One region of the Rothia sp. HMSC061E04 genome, then DNA from elsewhere that is predicted to be linked to it. Evidence: riboswitches for the same ligand, from Rfam matches in the RefSeq annotation. Region 1 holds a riboswitch; the other holds the start of a gene.
What was found. A riboswitch is a leader RNA that binds a small molecule or an ion and turns the genes downstream of it on or off. The one in region 1 is predicted to bind thiamine pyrophosphate.
Positions count from the first base shown of each region.

Region 1 (8,016 bases):
CATGACCCTCAGCGCAGAACTCGGCCGCGACTGGCGCATCTATATCAACCGACTCATGGGACGCACCCGCGCTGGCGTAGACTCCGGCGAAGCGGTCACCGTTATGAATAAAGACGTACGCCGCATTACGGACGTCTACTTCTCGTTGCCGCTATTCGTCAACGCCATGATCATCGCGACCCTCGGTGCCGTGCAGCTCTGGCTCATCAACCCCGTCACCGCGATTGTCACCCTCATCGGTACGCTCATCGTGGTCGGCGTGATTGCCTGGTACTCGTCCTTCCTCGAATCCAAGATTGGCGAATACCGCGAAAAGGACGGCGAAGCCTCCTCACGCGCCTCCGATATCGCCACCGGTCTGCGCACCATCGCCGGCCTCGGTGCCGAAGAACAGATGCGTGAGCGCTACCACCGCGGCACTGACGAAGTCTTCGACAGCTACATGCGCTACGAAAAGACGCACCGCTGGATGTACCTCATCCGCGCGCTGCTCGGCGGCGCCGTGACCCTGCTCGGCATCGGCTTCGCCCTCACCGGCCACGTCGAAAACGGCCGCTGGGTATCCGACACGCCCGCCGCGTCCCTGGTGACCGTCGCCTCCATTATCGCGATGATGGGCGGCCCCATCTGGATTACCCAGAACTTCCTCACCGCATGGCGATACGCCAAAATTGCGCTTGCCAAGGTCGCCCGCCTCGAAGGTCACGCGGGCGTACGCCAGGGCGTGCTGAAGAGCCCGCGCACCGACGAAGAAATGGCGCAGCTGGCACGCGCCGAACAGGCAGTCGAGGCGAGCACCCTCGAAGTGCCCGTACCCGTCGCCCCCGCCGGTGCAAGCAACCCGCGCATCGTGTACGTCAACCCGCGCGACTACAACCTCACCGCGCAAGACTACGCCGAGGCGCTTGCCCGCACCCTGCGACGCGGGGGAGAGGACCTCAAGGACGCAACCGGCCGCCGCGTGCTGCTGAGCGAACCCAACCCCATGATTTTCGCCGGAACCCTGCAGGAGCACCTGCGCCTGGGCACCGTTCCGAACCCCGATGAGGAGCTGGCACAGGCAAAGGATGAGGAACTGCTGAAGATTACCGACTCCCGCGAAATCGCCTACCGACTGGGCGGACGCAACCCCGAAGACTACTTCGCCGCCCGCATCACCAGCGAAGGCGCGAACCTCTCCGGCGGTCAGCGTCAGCGTCTGGCACTCGCCCGCGCACTCGCACAGGACGCGCAGGTGCTCATCCTGACCGAGCCGCTGAACTCCGTGGATGAACCCAGCCAGCGTTACATCTACGATGCGATGGAAACCCAGGTCGGTAGCGACCGCCTGCCCGTCGGCTACCCCGGCCTGCTACAGGATTTGGAGCAGGTCTACGTTGTCTCCACGACCGCGGAGACGACCCGCCGCATGGAACGCGACGGCTACCCGGAAACCGCTCAGTCTGAAACTGTTCAGACCGAAACCACTCAGAATCAGGAGGTGAACTAGCATGGCAAAGCAGCTCCCCATCGAAAGCCCCGCCTACGTAGCACGCCGCATGTGGAACTACCTCGCGGCGCACAAGGGGCGAGCCCTCTACACCTTCGTCATCTACATGGTCAGCACCCTCATGGGTGCGGTGGTGCCCCTGCAGATTGGTGCCACCGTGGACGACGTGGTGGCGGGCAAGTTCTCCAGCTACCCGTGGCAGCCGATTCTGATTATCCTGGCGGCGTTCATCGTGCAGGCGATAACCCTCATGGTCTCCTCGTACAGTGCGGCGCGACTGGGTGCGCTCGTCACCCGTGACGCCAACCAGGACACCCTCGACGGCACCCTCGACCTGGACGCACGCACCGTGGAAGAAGCCGGTAGCGGTGACCTGCTCACCCGCGTGACCGACGACCTGTCCTCGGCAGCCAAGTCCGTCAGCGAGGACCTGCTCGGCGCAATCTACGTGGTGCTGTACTTCATTATCTCCACCATTTCGCTAGCGGTTGTGAGCCCGGCAATGGGCCTGATCATGCTACCCATGATTGCCGGTCTTGCCCTCATCATGTCGAAGATGCTGCCGCTCATGGCGGCACGCAACCAGACCGCCCAGGAGCGCGTGAGTGACCTCAACAGTGTGCTGACCGAGAACATTCGCGGCACCTCCACGATCCGTGAGCTGGGCGTTCACACCGCCCGCGAAGACGCCTTCGCCGGTGAGAACAAGCGCCAGTTCGCCGCGCAGCTGGGCATGGTGCGCATCCGCCAGCTGTACTTCACCGTGGACGCTATTAACGCTTGGATCCCCACGATTCTGTGTATGCTCTGGGGCGCCGCCTGCGTGGCTCTCGGTTGGGCTTCCTGGGGTGCCGTAGCGACCGCCTCGGTCATGGTCTTCAGCCTGCGAACCCTCGCCGACATGCTGAACCACCACGTCAGCAGCCTGCGCATCATGCTCGTGAACATGGGCCGCGTGTTCGGTGTGGTCTCCCTGGCGAAGAAGCAACGTGAGGCGCGTGCACAGCACCGTGCCGAAGCGTTCGCCGCCGTGTCTGATGAAGCCGTGAAGAACCCGGAGTACGCCATTGACTGCACCGACGTCTCCTACGGCTACTCGCCGGACGCCCTGGTGCTTGAAGGTATCAACCTGAAGATTCGCCGCGGTGAGGCGCTCGCCCTGGTGGGTCGTTCCGGCTCGGGTAAGACCACCCTGGCTCGTCTGATTGGTGGTTCGCTGACCGCCCTGGAAGGCACCATCACCGTGATGGGTCGCCCGGTCGGTCACGGCGACTTCCCGACCGATGCCGCCGCTGATGGCCGGCCGCGCCTGCTGGTCTGCACCCAGGAAGCGCACGTCTTCTTCGGCACCCTCGCCGATAACTTTACGGTGGTCGTGCCGGATGCAACCGTCGAGCAGATGGGCGAGGCGCTGGACGCTATCGGTGCCCGCTGGTGGCGCGACCTGCCGCAGGGCATAGATACTGTCGTCAGCGGCGCGGATTCGCCGCTGACCCGCGACCAGATTCAGCAGCTGGCACTGGCACGTATTGTGCTTGCCGACCCGCACGCCGTGATTCTGGACGAGTCCACCACCCAGCTGGAGCTCGCGGACGCAACCGAGTCCCTGAGCGCCGTGCTGGCGAACCGTGCGGTGCTGATTATTTCGCACGATGCGCGTATCGCCTCGCTGGCTGACCGTGCGGTCCTGCTACACGAGGGTAGGATCATTGCGGAGGGTTCACCGGCAGAGATTTTCGCCCTGACCTAAGCCTGGAGGATAAGCCAGGCTGATAGTGCCCGGTACCGTGTGAAGCGGTGCCGGGCACTACGTGTTTAACGGGTGGTTTCCGTACAAGGGTGCGCTGAAATCGGCGGTGAGGAGCCCCTGCAGTAACGCAAGACTCAAACGAAAATTTCGGAGAGATTCACTTGTTACCCGCAGAACTTTTAGCTACGGAGAATCATTGTGATAACCTGGCAGAGCGATATGGGGTGCCTTGAGACGCCCGCGACCCGCTAACCCGCCCAACTGGCCGCCCAACGAAGGGCTACGGCACAGCGAAGAGCTACGGCACAGTGGACGCACGAAACGGCGTAAGAACACTCAAGGCTGAGAGAATCACCCATTGAACCTGCTCTAGTTCGAACTAGCGAAGGGATTATCGATGATGGCAGAGCAGCCTATCGCGCCCGCGTGCGCACCCACCACCAGCCCTGTACCCGGCGCGAGCGCCTCCGGAGCATCCGGGGCACCCCAGACAGCTCGAGTGCCGAGGGTTCTCTCCATTGCGGGAACCGACCCCTCCGGCGGTGCGGGCATCCAAGCGGACCTCAAATCTATTACCGCATCCGGCGGTTACGGCATGTGCGTGACCACCTCACTGGTCGCCCAAAACACGTGCGGGGTTCGTGAAGTATTCACCCCGCCCCTGGAATTTTTGACCGCGCAGCTTGCCGCCGTTTTTGATGACGTCACGGTTGACGCCGTGAAAATCGGCATGCTCGGCGACGCAGACACGATCCGCACGGTTCGTACCTGGCTGAGTGAGCATCCCGCGCCCGTGGTCGTGCTCGACCCGGTCATGATTGCTTCCAGCGGTGACCGCCTGCTGCAGGCGGAAGCGGAGCAGGCGCTGCGCGATCTCGTGCCGCTCGTGAATGTGATTACCCCGAACATTCCGGAGCTCGCCGTGCTCTGCCAGAAGGAGCCCGCTCAGACTTTCGATGAGGCGCACGAGCAGGCGGCGAACCTTGCTGCGGCGACCGGAACTACCGTGATTGTGAAGGGCGGCCACCTATGCGGTCAGGACGCCGGTAACACCGCGGTCTTCCCGGACGGCACCTGCGCGCACGTGCGCACCCCGCGCCTGGACAGCCGTAATACGCACGGCACCGGATGCTCCCTGTCCTCTTCGCTGGCAACCCGCCTGGGCGTGGAACTGCTGCAGCACACCGAAGCCGCAGGGCACACCGCAGAGCAGAGCGTTCTGACTAGCGAAGACACCCACCGCGCCCTGCAGTGGAGCACCCGCTGGCTCCACGAAGCCATTGCCGCAGGTGCCGGTCTGCAGGTCGGCTCCGGTGAGGGCCACGGCCCGGTGGACCACGCCGCCCGTGCCCGCCGTCTGGAGGCTGCCGCCTCCGCGTACCCGTGGCATCACCTGCTCGCCACCACCGACTCTGAGGGCAATACTCTGGACGGCACCAGCCCGGAGCGTCTGCTGCCGGTCAGCCCCGTGCCCGCCGGTGAAGCCGTCGTAAAGCCCGCCGGTCCCTGGACCGCCGCCCTCTGGGCAGCCGGTGGCGAAACCTGGCACCAGATCCTGGACCTGCCCTTCGTGCGTGCCCTCGGTGACGGAACCCTCGACGAGGATCTGTTCGCCTTCTACCTGGACCAGGATGCCCTCTACCTGCGTGATTATTCGCGTGCGCTCGCGACTCTCTCGGCGCGTGCTGATACCGCTGAGGCGCAGGTGCACTGGGCCGCCGGTGCGCACGAGGCGATTGCCGCCGAATCGCAGCTGCACGAGGGCTGGCTGGCGAACCGTGCGCGTCTGGGTGGGCCCTCGCCGATTACGATGGGGTACACGAATTTCCTGCGTGCCTCCGCCGCTGGTGATGACTACGTGGTCGGTGCCGCGGCGATTCTGCCCTGCTACTGGCTGTACGAAGAAGTCGGTGCCGTACTCTCCTCGCAGAATCACGCGGACCACCCGTACGCGGAGTGGCTGAGCATGTACGGTGGCGAAGAGTTCGCCGCGGAGGTGGCGCGTAGCCTCGCGGAGGTGGAGCGTGCGTTTGAGGCGGCTTCACCGGCTCAGCGTGTGCGTGCGGCGCGGGCGTACCTGTCGGCGTGCGTGTACGAGCGTGAGTTCTTTGATCAGGCGCACCGAGCATTGCGTTAGTTTGCCGGGCGCTGCGCTAGCTGATAGGTGCCGGTTGTTGGGCTGAATACCGCCTCGGCATGGCGTGAGATGGGTGATTGATGCTTCACTCAAGCTACCGCCGGTTCGGGGGTTGTTCCGGTTATGCTTAAGGCGTCGGTGAAAACCGTTTGCGGCAGGATTCCGGCCCTCACCCAACTGGCTGATGTACCTGCCGCGCCCGCACCTCTACGGCGTGTAACCGACCAGTTTGGTCCGCCGCAACCACCTCATCCAACCCCCGCGGCGGGCCAAACGCCTTCCTTCTAGCTTTCGCGAAGAATATTCGGCATAGAAATATCCCGTGCAGATACTCTCATCTGCACGGGATATTTCTATATGTCTCACCGTTGCGAATCAGCCGCCGCTGCTAGTACATCAGGCTAGTGTGTCAGGGAAGGGGAGGATCGCCTACTTGATCTCGCCCTTGAGCGCACCCATGAGCGGACCGATCACGTCCATGGGTAGCGGGAAGACCACGGTCGAGTTCTGGTCGGCACCCAGCTCCAGCAGGGTCTGCAGGTAACGCAGCTGCAGGGATGCGGGGGACTGGCTCAGAATGTCGGATGCTTCCTTCAGCTCGCTGGAGGCCTCCAGCTCACCGCGTGCCGAAATGATCTTTGCGCGGCGCTCACGCTCAGCCTCAGCCTCGCGAGCCATGGCGCGCTGCATAGCCTCGGGAATCTCAACGTCCTTAATTTCGACGAGCTCCACCTGAATACCCCACGGCTCGGTGCGCGAACCGATGATGGAGCGCAGGTCCTCGTTCAGGTCCTCGCGGTGTGCGAGCAGGGTGTCCAGGTCAACGCGGCCGAGCAGGGAACGCAGGGTGGTCTGCGCGATCTGGCTGGTGGCAATCGGGTAGTTCTCAACCTCAAGCACCGCGTTCTTGGCGTTGGTCACGCGGAAGAGGACCACGGCGTTCACGCGGGCGGGAACGTTGTCCTTGGTGATGACTTCCTGCGGGGGAATGGTCAGGGTGATAACACGCATATCAACGCGCTGCAGGGAGTCAACGAGGGGGAAGACGACGTTCAAGCCGGGCTCCAGTTCCGAACGCAGGTGACCGAAGCGGAAAGAGATGCCGCGCTCGTATTCGGGGATGACGCGGAACATACGAATCAGAATAAAAAGAACAATGACGGCAACTGGGATGAGGATAGTTGCCAGAGTGACGGGATCCATGGTTTTCCTTCACAAGTATTGGGGGAGGACGGTATGTGTGCCCACCTGCCCGCGCCTCGTACGGTGCAGGTAGTAGGGGATGCCCGGTAACCGGGCTGTGTTTGGGGGAGTTTAGAGAGGGGAATTTTCCGTCCCGGCGGCATGCGGTGGTCGGTGCTTTAGCGGCACCCCGCATGGAAAACTCAAAAGAGGAATAAAAGAGAATTCCACGCAGGGTGGCGCCGAAGCTAACAGACGGGACCAATCGACCGGTCAGCCGCCGGAACGGAAAAACTTGTGCAGCGCTACTTCTTCGCCATCTGCTCTGCCAGCTTTTCAGCAGCCTCAACCTCAGCCAGGTTCTGCTCCTGCAGGACCTCATTTGTGGTCTTGTGCAGTCGCTTAACCGAGGTGCCGGTACCGCTCCATGCGGGGCGGTCCGGGTCGAGGGCAGAGGTACGAACCGGTAGGGTTGCCTCCGCAATCATCTGCTTGCGGGTCTGCTCGGTACGGCGCTTACGCTCATTCGAAACGCCACCCCACTTCGCCGCGAAACGATCCATCTTCACGTTCACCGATTCGTCAGCGGTGGATGCGTGAATATGCTTCGGATCGTTCTCGAAGTTCGCGGGGGAACGCATGAGCTTCACAGCCAGCGGGTAGGTCAGCGACAGGCAGACCACCGCGGCGGCACCCTCCACCAGAAGCTCCAGCGGGGAGTGCCAGACGATAGCGGCACCAATCAGGATGACCACGCCCAGCAGCGAGACAGCAACCGCCAGCCCGCGGTGGAAACGACCCGACTCGGAGTAGGGCCATTCGTCCACTTCGCGGGTGAGCTCGCGGCCGTTCGCCGAGACAGTGCAGCTGTCCTTAATCGGGCAGGTGTTGCACACGCTGGGCTTGGCGCGGTAACGCATCACTCGGTTATCCGAGTCGAATGCGGTCGCCCACAGCCACTGGTCTTCGGGGCAGAGCCACGCGTCGCTCTCTTCGTGGTAGGTGAACCCGAAGGTTCGCGCCGCCACCATGCGCTGGCTGGTGCGCTTGGCGAGAATATCGAAGCCCCAACCCACGGCGACCAGGCCGAGCGCGTACACGCAGGCCAGCCACACGAGGAAAGAAACTCCAGCAATCTGCTCAGGCATGGTTAGCCTCGACGATCGCTACGGTAGGGGCTGGTCTGCTCGGGCAGCTTCTCGGCAGCCTTAGCGCCGGCGAACTCTGCGATGCGAGCGTCCTCAACCACCTCGTACAGCGGCGGTTCGGGCAGCTCCAGGACGGTTTCCTTAGCGTTCTTGGAGAAGATCTCCTTGATACCCAGCAGAGCCAGCTTAATCAGCGGGATAATGCCGACCAGGAAGATCACGTCACCGGGCATACGCATCCAACCCATCACGGCGGAAGCACCGTCGTGAATGAACGCGAAGGAACGAGCCTCGTAGTAGCCTTCACCCA
Region 1 is NZ_KV813706.1:180,524-188,539, reverse strand. Features, by position in the region: gene HMPREF2927_RS07645 (ABC transporter transmembrane domain-containing protein) at 1-1,489, shown strand, start outside; gene HMPREF2927_RS07640 (ABC transporter ATP-binding protein) at 1,491-3,239, shown strand; TPP riboswitch at 3,450-3,648, shown strand; gene HMPREF2927_RS07635 (bifunctional hydroxymethylpyrimidine kinase/phosphomethylpyrimidine kinase) at 3,637-5,376, shown strand; gene HMPREF2927_RS07630 (slipin family protein) at 5,806-6,579, opposite strand; gene HMPREF2927_RS07625 (transposase) at 6,864-7,706, opposite strand; gene HMPREF2927_RS07620 (nitric-oxide reductase large subunit) at 7,709-8,016, opposite strand, start outside.

Region 2 (8,016 bases), on a different contig from region 1:
CCTTCTTGCCGTCCTCAATCTTGGCAACCAGCACTGAAGAAGTAGCACCCTCCAGCACGCGACGCTCATCGGTGATGAAGATAGCGTCGTCCGCGCCGCGCTCCTGCACGTACCGCAGAACCGCCATGTTCACCGCGTAGGAGAGGGTCTTCGCGCCCGCCAGCAGCCACGGGTAGGCGCTATTATCCATCGGCTCGTGGCCGCGCGGCAGCAGCATCGCCTTCACGCCCTCGGTGCGACGCTTCACGATGGAGGCGGGCACCGGCAACGCCATAATCAGCGTGTACGGGCCCGGCTGCATGGAGGTCACGGACTGGGTGGGGCCGCGCGAAATAATGATCTTCACGATGTGCTCTTCACCCAGCGCAGTCTCGGCACCGGCGGTCGCCTCACGCATGAGGCGCTCCACCGCCGAACGCAGAATCTCGGGTTCCGGGTCGGGCAGATCCAGCATGCGCGCCGACGACTCGAGGCGGGACAGGTGCATGCCGAGCTTACGCACACGGCGGTTGACGGACAGCATGGTCTCGAAGACGCCGTCGCCGCGGGTGAAACCCTGATCATCAACGCTGATGAGGGGCACGGACGGGTCAACGAAGATGCCCTGCGGGTTCTGCTCGTTCAGAAGAATTACGGTACTAGACATAGTCTTATTGTACGTTCGCAGCCGAACCGTAGGCAGGAGGCGCGTGTACCTTCCTGTTCAGTAGTAGCGGGTGTAGCCGCATTTTCCGGAAGCGCCCTCAGGGTGTCAGCCCGGACGCTCTCCGCAGCGAAGCAAGGAGGGGCGGAGCGTCCGGGTGACGGGTGCCCCTGCGTAGGCGCGGAGGAAACATGCGGCACCCCGCCTTCCTGTAGGAACGAGGGCGAATGCCGTCCCTTTGTGCTGTCTATGGTCAAGGACAGGAGGTGCCGTACCTTCCTGAAGCGACATCAGGGTGCCCGAGCTCTGCGAGGGCGGGTGCCCCTGTAGGAGCGAAGGAAGGGTGCGGGCGCCTCCCTAACCACGTCCAGAGCAGAGCAAACTAGCCCCAGAGGAACTGGATCGTACCCGCCGCAATAGATGCACCGTACGCAACCCCGATAATGACGGCGGCAGCAATGCTCACATGCACGTCACGCGGCGAATAGCTAGGCACACGAGCCCAGGTGCGTTCGCCCGCACCGAAGCCGCGCGCCTCCATGGTGATGGCCAGGCGGGAGCCGCGGCGGATAGCCTGCACGAGCAGGGCGAAGCTTTGCCCGCCGAAGGTTTGTGCACGCCCAATAAGGGATTGGCCTGCACCTAGTCCGCGGGCGCGTCGTGCCTGGCCGAGGGCGTTCCATTCGGCGAAGAGAATACCGACCAAGCGTAGGGCGGCGACGGTTGCGAGCACGAACCGTGAGGGCAGTTTGAAGGTTTGTGCGAGGGAGTCGCCCAGGTCGGTCGGGTCTGTGGTGAGCACGAACGCGAGGGTGGGTAGGACCATGGCAAGGGAGCGGATCATCATGGCTGCGCCGACGGCGGCGGAGTCGGTGGTGATGCTGTTGAAGCCGAGGTCGAGGATGGTGGTGCCGGTTTTGGCGCTGAGCATGGCGACGGACCAGCCGGTGGTGATGACGGCGATGAGGATGGGCCAGAAGCGGGCGAGGACGTTGACGGGTCGGAATCCGACGAGGATGAATCCGAGCAGTTCGAGGGCGAAGAGGATTCCGGAGGTGAGGGGGTCGCGCACGATGAGGGCGGCGATGATGAGGGTGAAGGAGACGATGAGTTTTACGCCGGCGTTGAGGTTGCTGAAGTAGCTGGTTCGGTCGATGGTGCCGAAGAAGTCGGTGTTCATGCGTTCTCCTTTCCGGGGGTTGCGGTGGCTTCGAGGGTGATGTGGTTGCCGCCGAGTGCGGCGGTGTAGTCTTCGTCGTGGGTGATGGAGATGATGGCGGTGCCGCCTGCGAGTAGTTCGCGGATGAGGTCGACGAGTTCTGCCCAGGTTCGTGCGTCTTGGCCGAAGGTGGGTTCGTCGAGGATGAGGATTTTGGGTGCGGTGGCGAGTGCAGAGGCGACCGAGAGTCTGCGTTTTTCACCGCCGGAGAGGGTAAAGGGGTTCGCGTCGAGTAGGTGGGTGAGGCGTAGGTGGGTTGCGAGTTCGTTGGTGCGGGCTGCGAGGTTGTCTTCGTTGAGGGGAACGCGGTTGAGTGCAGCGAGTCGGCGGGGGCCGAGTTCGAGTTCTTCGCGTACGGTTCCGCGGATGAATTGGTATTCGGGTTCTTGGAAGACGTAGCCGATGCGGCTGAGCATTTGGGCGGGGGTCCAGGTGGGGATGTCCCAGTGGGCGTGGTTGCCGCCGTGGTTACCGTCGTAATTACGGAGCGCGTCGGTGGCGGTGAGGGTGCCGTTGGGTGCGGTGAGGAGCCCTGCGAGGGTGAGGGCTAGAGTTGATTTGCCGGCGCCGTTGGGGCCGAGTACGCTGAGGTGTTCACCCGCGTGCAGGGTGAGGTTGATGCCGCTGCGCAGGACAGGCAAATCGGTGGGTGCGGGTGCGGGGGTGTCGCCGAGGCGTTTGATGGTGTGTCGGCGTGCGCGTCGTTGTTTGGGGGTGGGTTGTGCGCGGGTGATGCTGAGGTTTTCGGCGCGCAGTAGCGCTTCGCCGTGCTCGCTATTGCAGTCGTTCTGCGGCGCACGCGGCACGTAGTTGGGTACCCACACGCCCGCGTCGATGAGTTCTTGGCGGGCTTCGGTGAGTACGGTGTCGGGTGCGCCGTCGTGGGTGATGGTGCCGCCTTCGCCGAGCACGATAATGCGGTCCATGTGCGGCGCCCAGATGCTCACGCGGTGTTCTACGACGAGCAGGGTCGCGCCGGTGGCTTGCGCGGCGGTAAGGATGCTGTCGCGTACTTCCCGCACGCCGGAGGGGTCAAGGTTGGCGGTGGGTTCGTCGAGGATCATGGCGCCGGGGTGCATCGAGAGGATGCCCGCCAGGCCGAGGCGCTGCTTCTGTCCGCCAGACAGCGCGCTGCTGGGGTGGTCGAGGGGCAGGGGGTTGAGCCCTACGGCGGTGAGGGCTTCGGTGACGCGGCCCCAGATTTCTTCGCGGGGTACGCGCAGGTTTTCGGGGCCGAACGCTACGTCGTTGCCGACGGTTGCCATGACGATGGAGGATTCGGGGTCCTGCTGCATCATGCCTGCGGTGCCGCGTGCTTCGGCGGGTGCTTGCCCGTTGATGGTGATGGTGCCGCTGGCGGATTCGCCGTCGTCATCGTGGAGCACACCGGCGATGGCGTGCAGGAGCGTTGATTTGCCGGCGCCGGAGGTGCCCAGTAGCAGGACTTTTTCACCGGGGTTGATGGTGAGGTTGAGTCCGCTGATGACGGGTTCTGGGCGTCCGGGGTGGTGCCAGCTGAAGTTGTTGAGCTCGATGCGCGCCCCGCGCGGTGTTGCTTCCATGATAGTTCCTTAGCCTTTTGTGTGGCTGCTGTAGTGTGCCGAGTGGTGACTAGTTGCTGGTGGTTAGCGGCGGGTCTTGCCGGATGCCAGCGAGGAGAGCACACCGGTCTTGGCGAGGTTCTGCACGAGAATCCATGCGAGGAAGCCTGCGATGACTGCACCGGAGATGACGGAGCATGCTACGTAGATGATTGCCTTGACCGGTTCCATGTCGGGGTAGTAGATGAAGATTTCGTTACCGCCCATGAACAGGCCGCTGAGCGCACCGGCGAAGATGGCGACGGTTGCGTTCCAGCGGCGGTAGCCGAAGATCGCGAAGGCAACTTCAGCGCCGATGCCCTGGATGAGGCCTGCGAGTAGGATTTCGCCACTCCATGCGCCGCCGGTGAAGAGTACGGAGATGAATGCTGCGACGATTTCGCAGAAGAGTGCCGCACCGGGCTTGCGGATGAGCAGGCCGCCGAGGGTGCCGCCGAGCAGCCATGCGCCGCCGATGATGGGGCGGAATTCGGGTGCTGCTACGAGTGCGGTTTTGGTGGCGGGGGAAACTGCGATGTCCCAAATCCAGAAGATGACGGCGCAGGCTACTGCGATAACTGCGGCGATGACGATTTCGTTGACTCGCCAGCGCAGGTTCGGCTTCTTCGCTTCTGCCTGGGTGGATGCCTGGGAGGCGGGGGTTGCGTTCTGTGACATTGGTGGTCCTTCCGTCGTTGGAAGGGGAATGTCCTCGCCCTCTGATTGGACGAGGGCATTGAGAAGAAATTCGACTCCCTACGCCGGTACTAACCGGATCAGGTTCGAGGGTCTGCTTAGCACTCTCAGCGCCTCGGTGGCGCTCCCCTGTCGTTTGGGGTTCCTTGTCCGTACCGTTGTGGTGCGGGTGGAAGCCCAGGTTCGATTGTAGGCGTGTCTGGCTGTTCGCGCCAATTTGCCGCTTTTTGTTCCCTTCTTCTGCCCACATTACAGAATTGCACGGTGTACAATTTTGGGACGGAGAGGCCCCAAGGCGGCACGAACGCCTTAAACCCTATACGCTAGGGAGTGGCGCTCTTTTCTCACCCCAACCCCGAAGGGGTTCACGGGCAGGACGCCGCATCGTATACAGCTAAGGAGATACATATGAACCCCGTCGCTAAGCTTGCTATTGCGGGTATCAACATGGGCGCTGTAGCCCTGGTTGGTAAGGGCCTGGGCGCAGCCTGGACCAAGGCTACCGGTAACCAGCCTCCCGCCATTTCCCACGAGTCTGAAGATACCCTGCGTCAGGTCATCCTCTGGACCGTTCTGACCTCCGTCGTGGGTGCTGTGGTGAGCTTCGGTGTTGCTCGCCTGCAGCGTCGTTTCTTCAACTAAGACTTTGCGCTTTCCGCGTGAAAGTTCATGAACTAGGCGGTACGTATCTTCGCTCGGTACGTACCGCCTGGTGTTCCTTCTTCAGCACGCCCGCTCTACTTCAGCCGGTTTCATGCCGCCGCTACGCTGAAGCGCCACCTCGGCACCTGAAAGCACAACTATGACTATTTCTTCTCCCCGCCGTAAGGCGAAGGCTCAGCGTAGGGTCGTTGACCACGCGAACAGCCGCCGTTCGGTCGCGTCCTGGGTCATGTGGGATGTTGGTTCGTCGAGCTTCGACTCGATTATGACGACCTTCATCTTCACCGTGTACCTGACCAGCAGCTACTTCGGCTCCCCCGAAGAGACCTCTTCGGCGCTGTCTTTGGGTCTGACCATCGCCGGTTTCCTCATTGCGATTCTGGCGCCGGTCACCGGTCAGCGTAACGATAAGTCCGGCCGCGGTATCTTCTGGCTCGGTGTGAACACCATACTGCTGGTCGGTTCGATGGCGGCGTGCTTCTTCGTGGGCCCCACCCCGCAGTACTTGTGGCTGGGTGTCGCCCTGATTTCTGCGGCGAGCGTGTTCAGCGAGTTCGCGTACGTGAACTATAACGCCGTGCTGCCGCGTATCTCCCACCCGGAGAATATCGGTAAGATTTCGGGCGCCGGATGGGCTGCCGGGTACATTGGCGGCATCCTGGCGCTGGCTGTGGTGCTGTGGGGTTTTGTGCTTACCCCCGAGGTGCTCGGCCTGACCACCGAGAACGCCCTGAATATCCGTGCGGTCGCACTGTTCGCCGCCGCCTGGTGCCTCTTCTTCTGCGTGCCGCTGCTGGTTCGTATGCGCACCCGCGAGCGCTTCCTGCCGGAGGTGCTACCCACCCGCGAGCTGCGTTTCCTGGAGCTGGGCCTGGAGCGTTTCTCCCCGGCTCGTCAGGGCGGTCTGCTCGCCTCCTACAAGGCGCTGTGGCGCACGATTCGTCGCCTGAAGATGACCTCCCCGCAGACCCTGTGGTTCCTGATCGCTTCGGCAGTGTTCCGTGATGGTCTGTCCGGTATTTTTACGTTCGGCGGTATTCTCGCGGCGGGCACGTTCGGTTTCAGCACCTCCGAGGTGATTCTGTTCGGTATTGCCGGTAGCGCTGTCGCCGCGGCTGGCGCGATCCTGGGCGGCTACCTGGATGACTACCTGGGCCCAAAGGCGATTATTGTTATCTCGCTGGTCGGCATTATCTTGGCGGCTACCCCGCTGCTGTTCTTCCCTCAGCCTGGCGTGTTCTGGGTATGCGCCCTGCTGCTGTGCCTGTTCGTGGGCCCGGCACAGTCGGCGTCCCGCACCTTCCTGGCTCGCCTGGCTGATCCCGGTACTGAGGGTGAGCTGTTCGGCCTGTACTCGACCACCGGTCGTGCGACCAGCTTCCTGGCGCCGATGCTGTTCGGTCTGTGCGTGAGCATCATGGGCGCGCAGATTTGGGGTGTGCTCGGTATTCTGATCGTTGTGGTGGCGGGTCTGCTCCTGCTGTTGCCGGTGAAGGCGCCCGGTCCGCTGCGTATGCGTGCGGCTCGCCGCGAGCAGAAGCGCCGTGACAAGGCTGCCCGTTAAGGTCGCATAGTAAGGTCACGCAGTAAGGCCGTGCAGGGCTAAACACCCCGCACCCCACAAACGCATCCCCGCAGACGCAAAGGGAGGGGCGGGTAGAAGATCATTCTTCTACCCGCCCCTCCCTTGTGCTTAAGCAGTGCCTATCGAGCAGCGCCTACCAAACAGAGCTCAGTAAGCCGCGCCAGAGAGCCGTGTCAGTAAGCCACGTCAGAGAGACCCGGTGGCTAGTCCTCCACCACGTCGCCCTCATCCTCAGAGGAATCCAGCGCAATCTGCTGCTCCTCCTCATCCAGAACCTCATCGCTAGTCATCTGAGCCCAGGTCGCATCATCAATCGCACGAACCCACAGCATCGAACCAGCCGCCAGAGCGCTCAAGTTCTCGTCATACGCCTCCGCAGGCAGACCCTCAAAGATCTCAGCCAAACGCGCAAACAGGTCATCATACGAAATGTCGCCCTCAGCCTGCAGCCAGCACTCAGCCGCAAAATCAGACAGCTCATTCAGCTCAGTGTCACACAGCAGCAAGAACGGGCCGTCCTCGCCCACACGCACACCCGAAGTACCCGGCATACGAGACACCGCAATCGTACCGTTCAAGAACACACCCGGCAGGTGATCCTTAACCGTGTACTTCTCTAGCTTCTCAACCTCATCAGCATTCGGTAGCTCACCACCATTCAGCAGATCCTGAACCAGCGGCAAAGTATCCTCAACCTCCGAGTACACCAGGCGCCACACGCCACCGCAACGCTCCACCAGCTTAGCCAGCGACACAACACCCTCAGGGTGACGCGCCAGACCCGAGCTCTGCTCACTCAAGAACACCAGAGCCTCATGCAGCGGAACACGCTCAAAATACGGCTCAGAAGCCGACTCATCACGAGAAATGAACACAATACGCGACAGCTTATAGCTGAGGTCATCACGATCAACCACGTTCAGACCCAAATCCACCGGGTTCTGCTGATCCTTCGGCGCATTCGGGTCAACAATCACAGACAACGGCTTCGGATACGGCGACACAACACCCTCATCCGAAATAATCGCAGTCTCATCAGTCAGGTACGCAAACTTCGAACCCAAGAAACGCGACGCAGTCGTCTTACCGCTACCAGAAACACCCACCAGCGCAACAGCGCGCTTCGACTCAGGGTCACCAATAACAGCCGCATGCAGCATCACACCGCGACCAACCAGCTGCTCAATCATCGCCAACGTAATACGGCTCGTCAGATCCTGCATACCCGAATCATCATCAGCCACACGCAGCGTCGAAACCTTATCAAACGAACCCATCAACGGATTCGCCAAATCCATCACCGACTCATCAGTCGGCGCATGAACCAGCATCACCTGATCAAAACGAGACAACGAAGCATACGCCTCATCAGGAGTATCAAAAAACTCCGGAGCAAGAGGCTCCCACGCCTTCTTAAAACGCTCCACAAAAGAGTCCGACATATCAATCAGATACAAAGAAACTTCCGCACCAGCAACACGCAGAACAACAGGCTTCAGATTCATCAAAAAATCCTTAGAGAGTGAGAGATAAAAACCCGCACGCGAGTGAACGCACGAGCACAACAGGCGAAAAAACCGCCCAACGCGGGCGCACAAACACACAGCCTGCACGCCCGCACCCCAAAGCG
Region 2 is NZ_KV813685.1:29,658-37,673, reverse strand. Features, by position in the region: gene HMPREF2927_RS00435 (aminotransferase class IV) at 1-646, opposite strand, end outside; gene HMPREF2927_RS00430 (energy-coupling factor transporter transmembrane component T family protein) at 1,026-1,823, opposite strand; gene HMPREF2927_RS00425 (ABC transporter ATP-binding protein) at 1,820-3,424, opposite strand; gene HMPREF2927_RS00420 (ECF transporter S component) at 3,488-4,120, opposite strand; TPP riboswitch at 4,179-4,279, opposite strand; gene HMPREF2927_RS00415 (DUF4235 domain-containing protein) at 4,547-4,780, shown strand; gene HMPREF2927_RS00410 (MFS transporter) at 4,941-6,365, shown strand; gene HMPREF2927_RS00405 (septin family protein) at 6,590-7,891, opposite strand.
Region 2: linked by a shared signal. The riboswitch ahead of HMPREF2927_RS00420 (ECF transporter S component) and the one ahead of HMPREF2927_RS07635 (bifunctional hydroxymethylpyrimidine kinase/phosphomethylpyrimidine kinase) in region 1 are both predicted to bind thiamine pyrophosphate.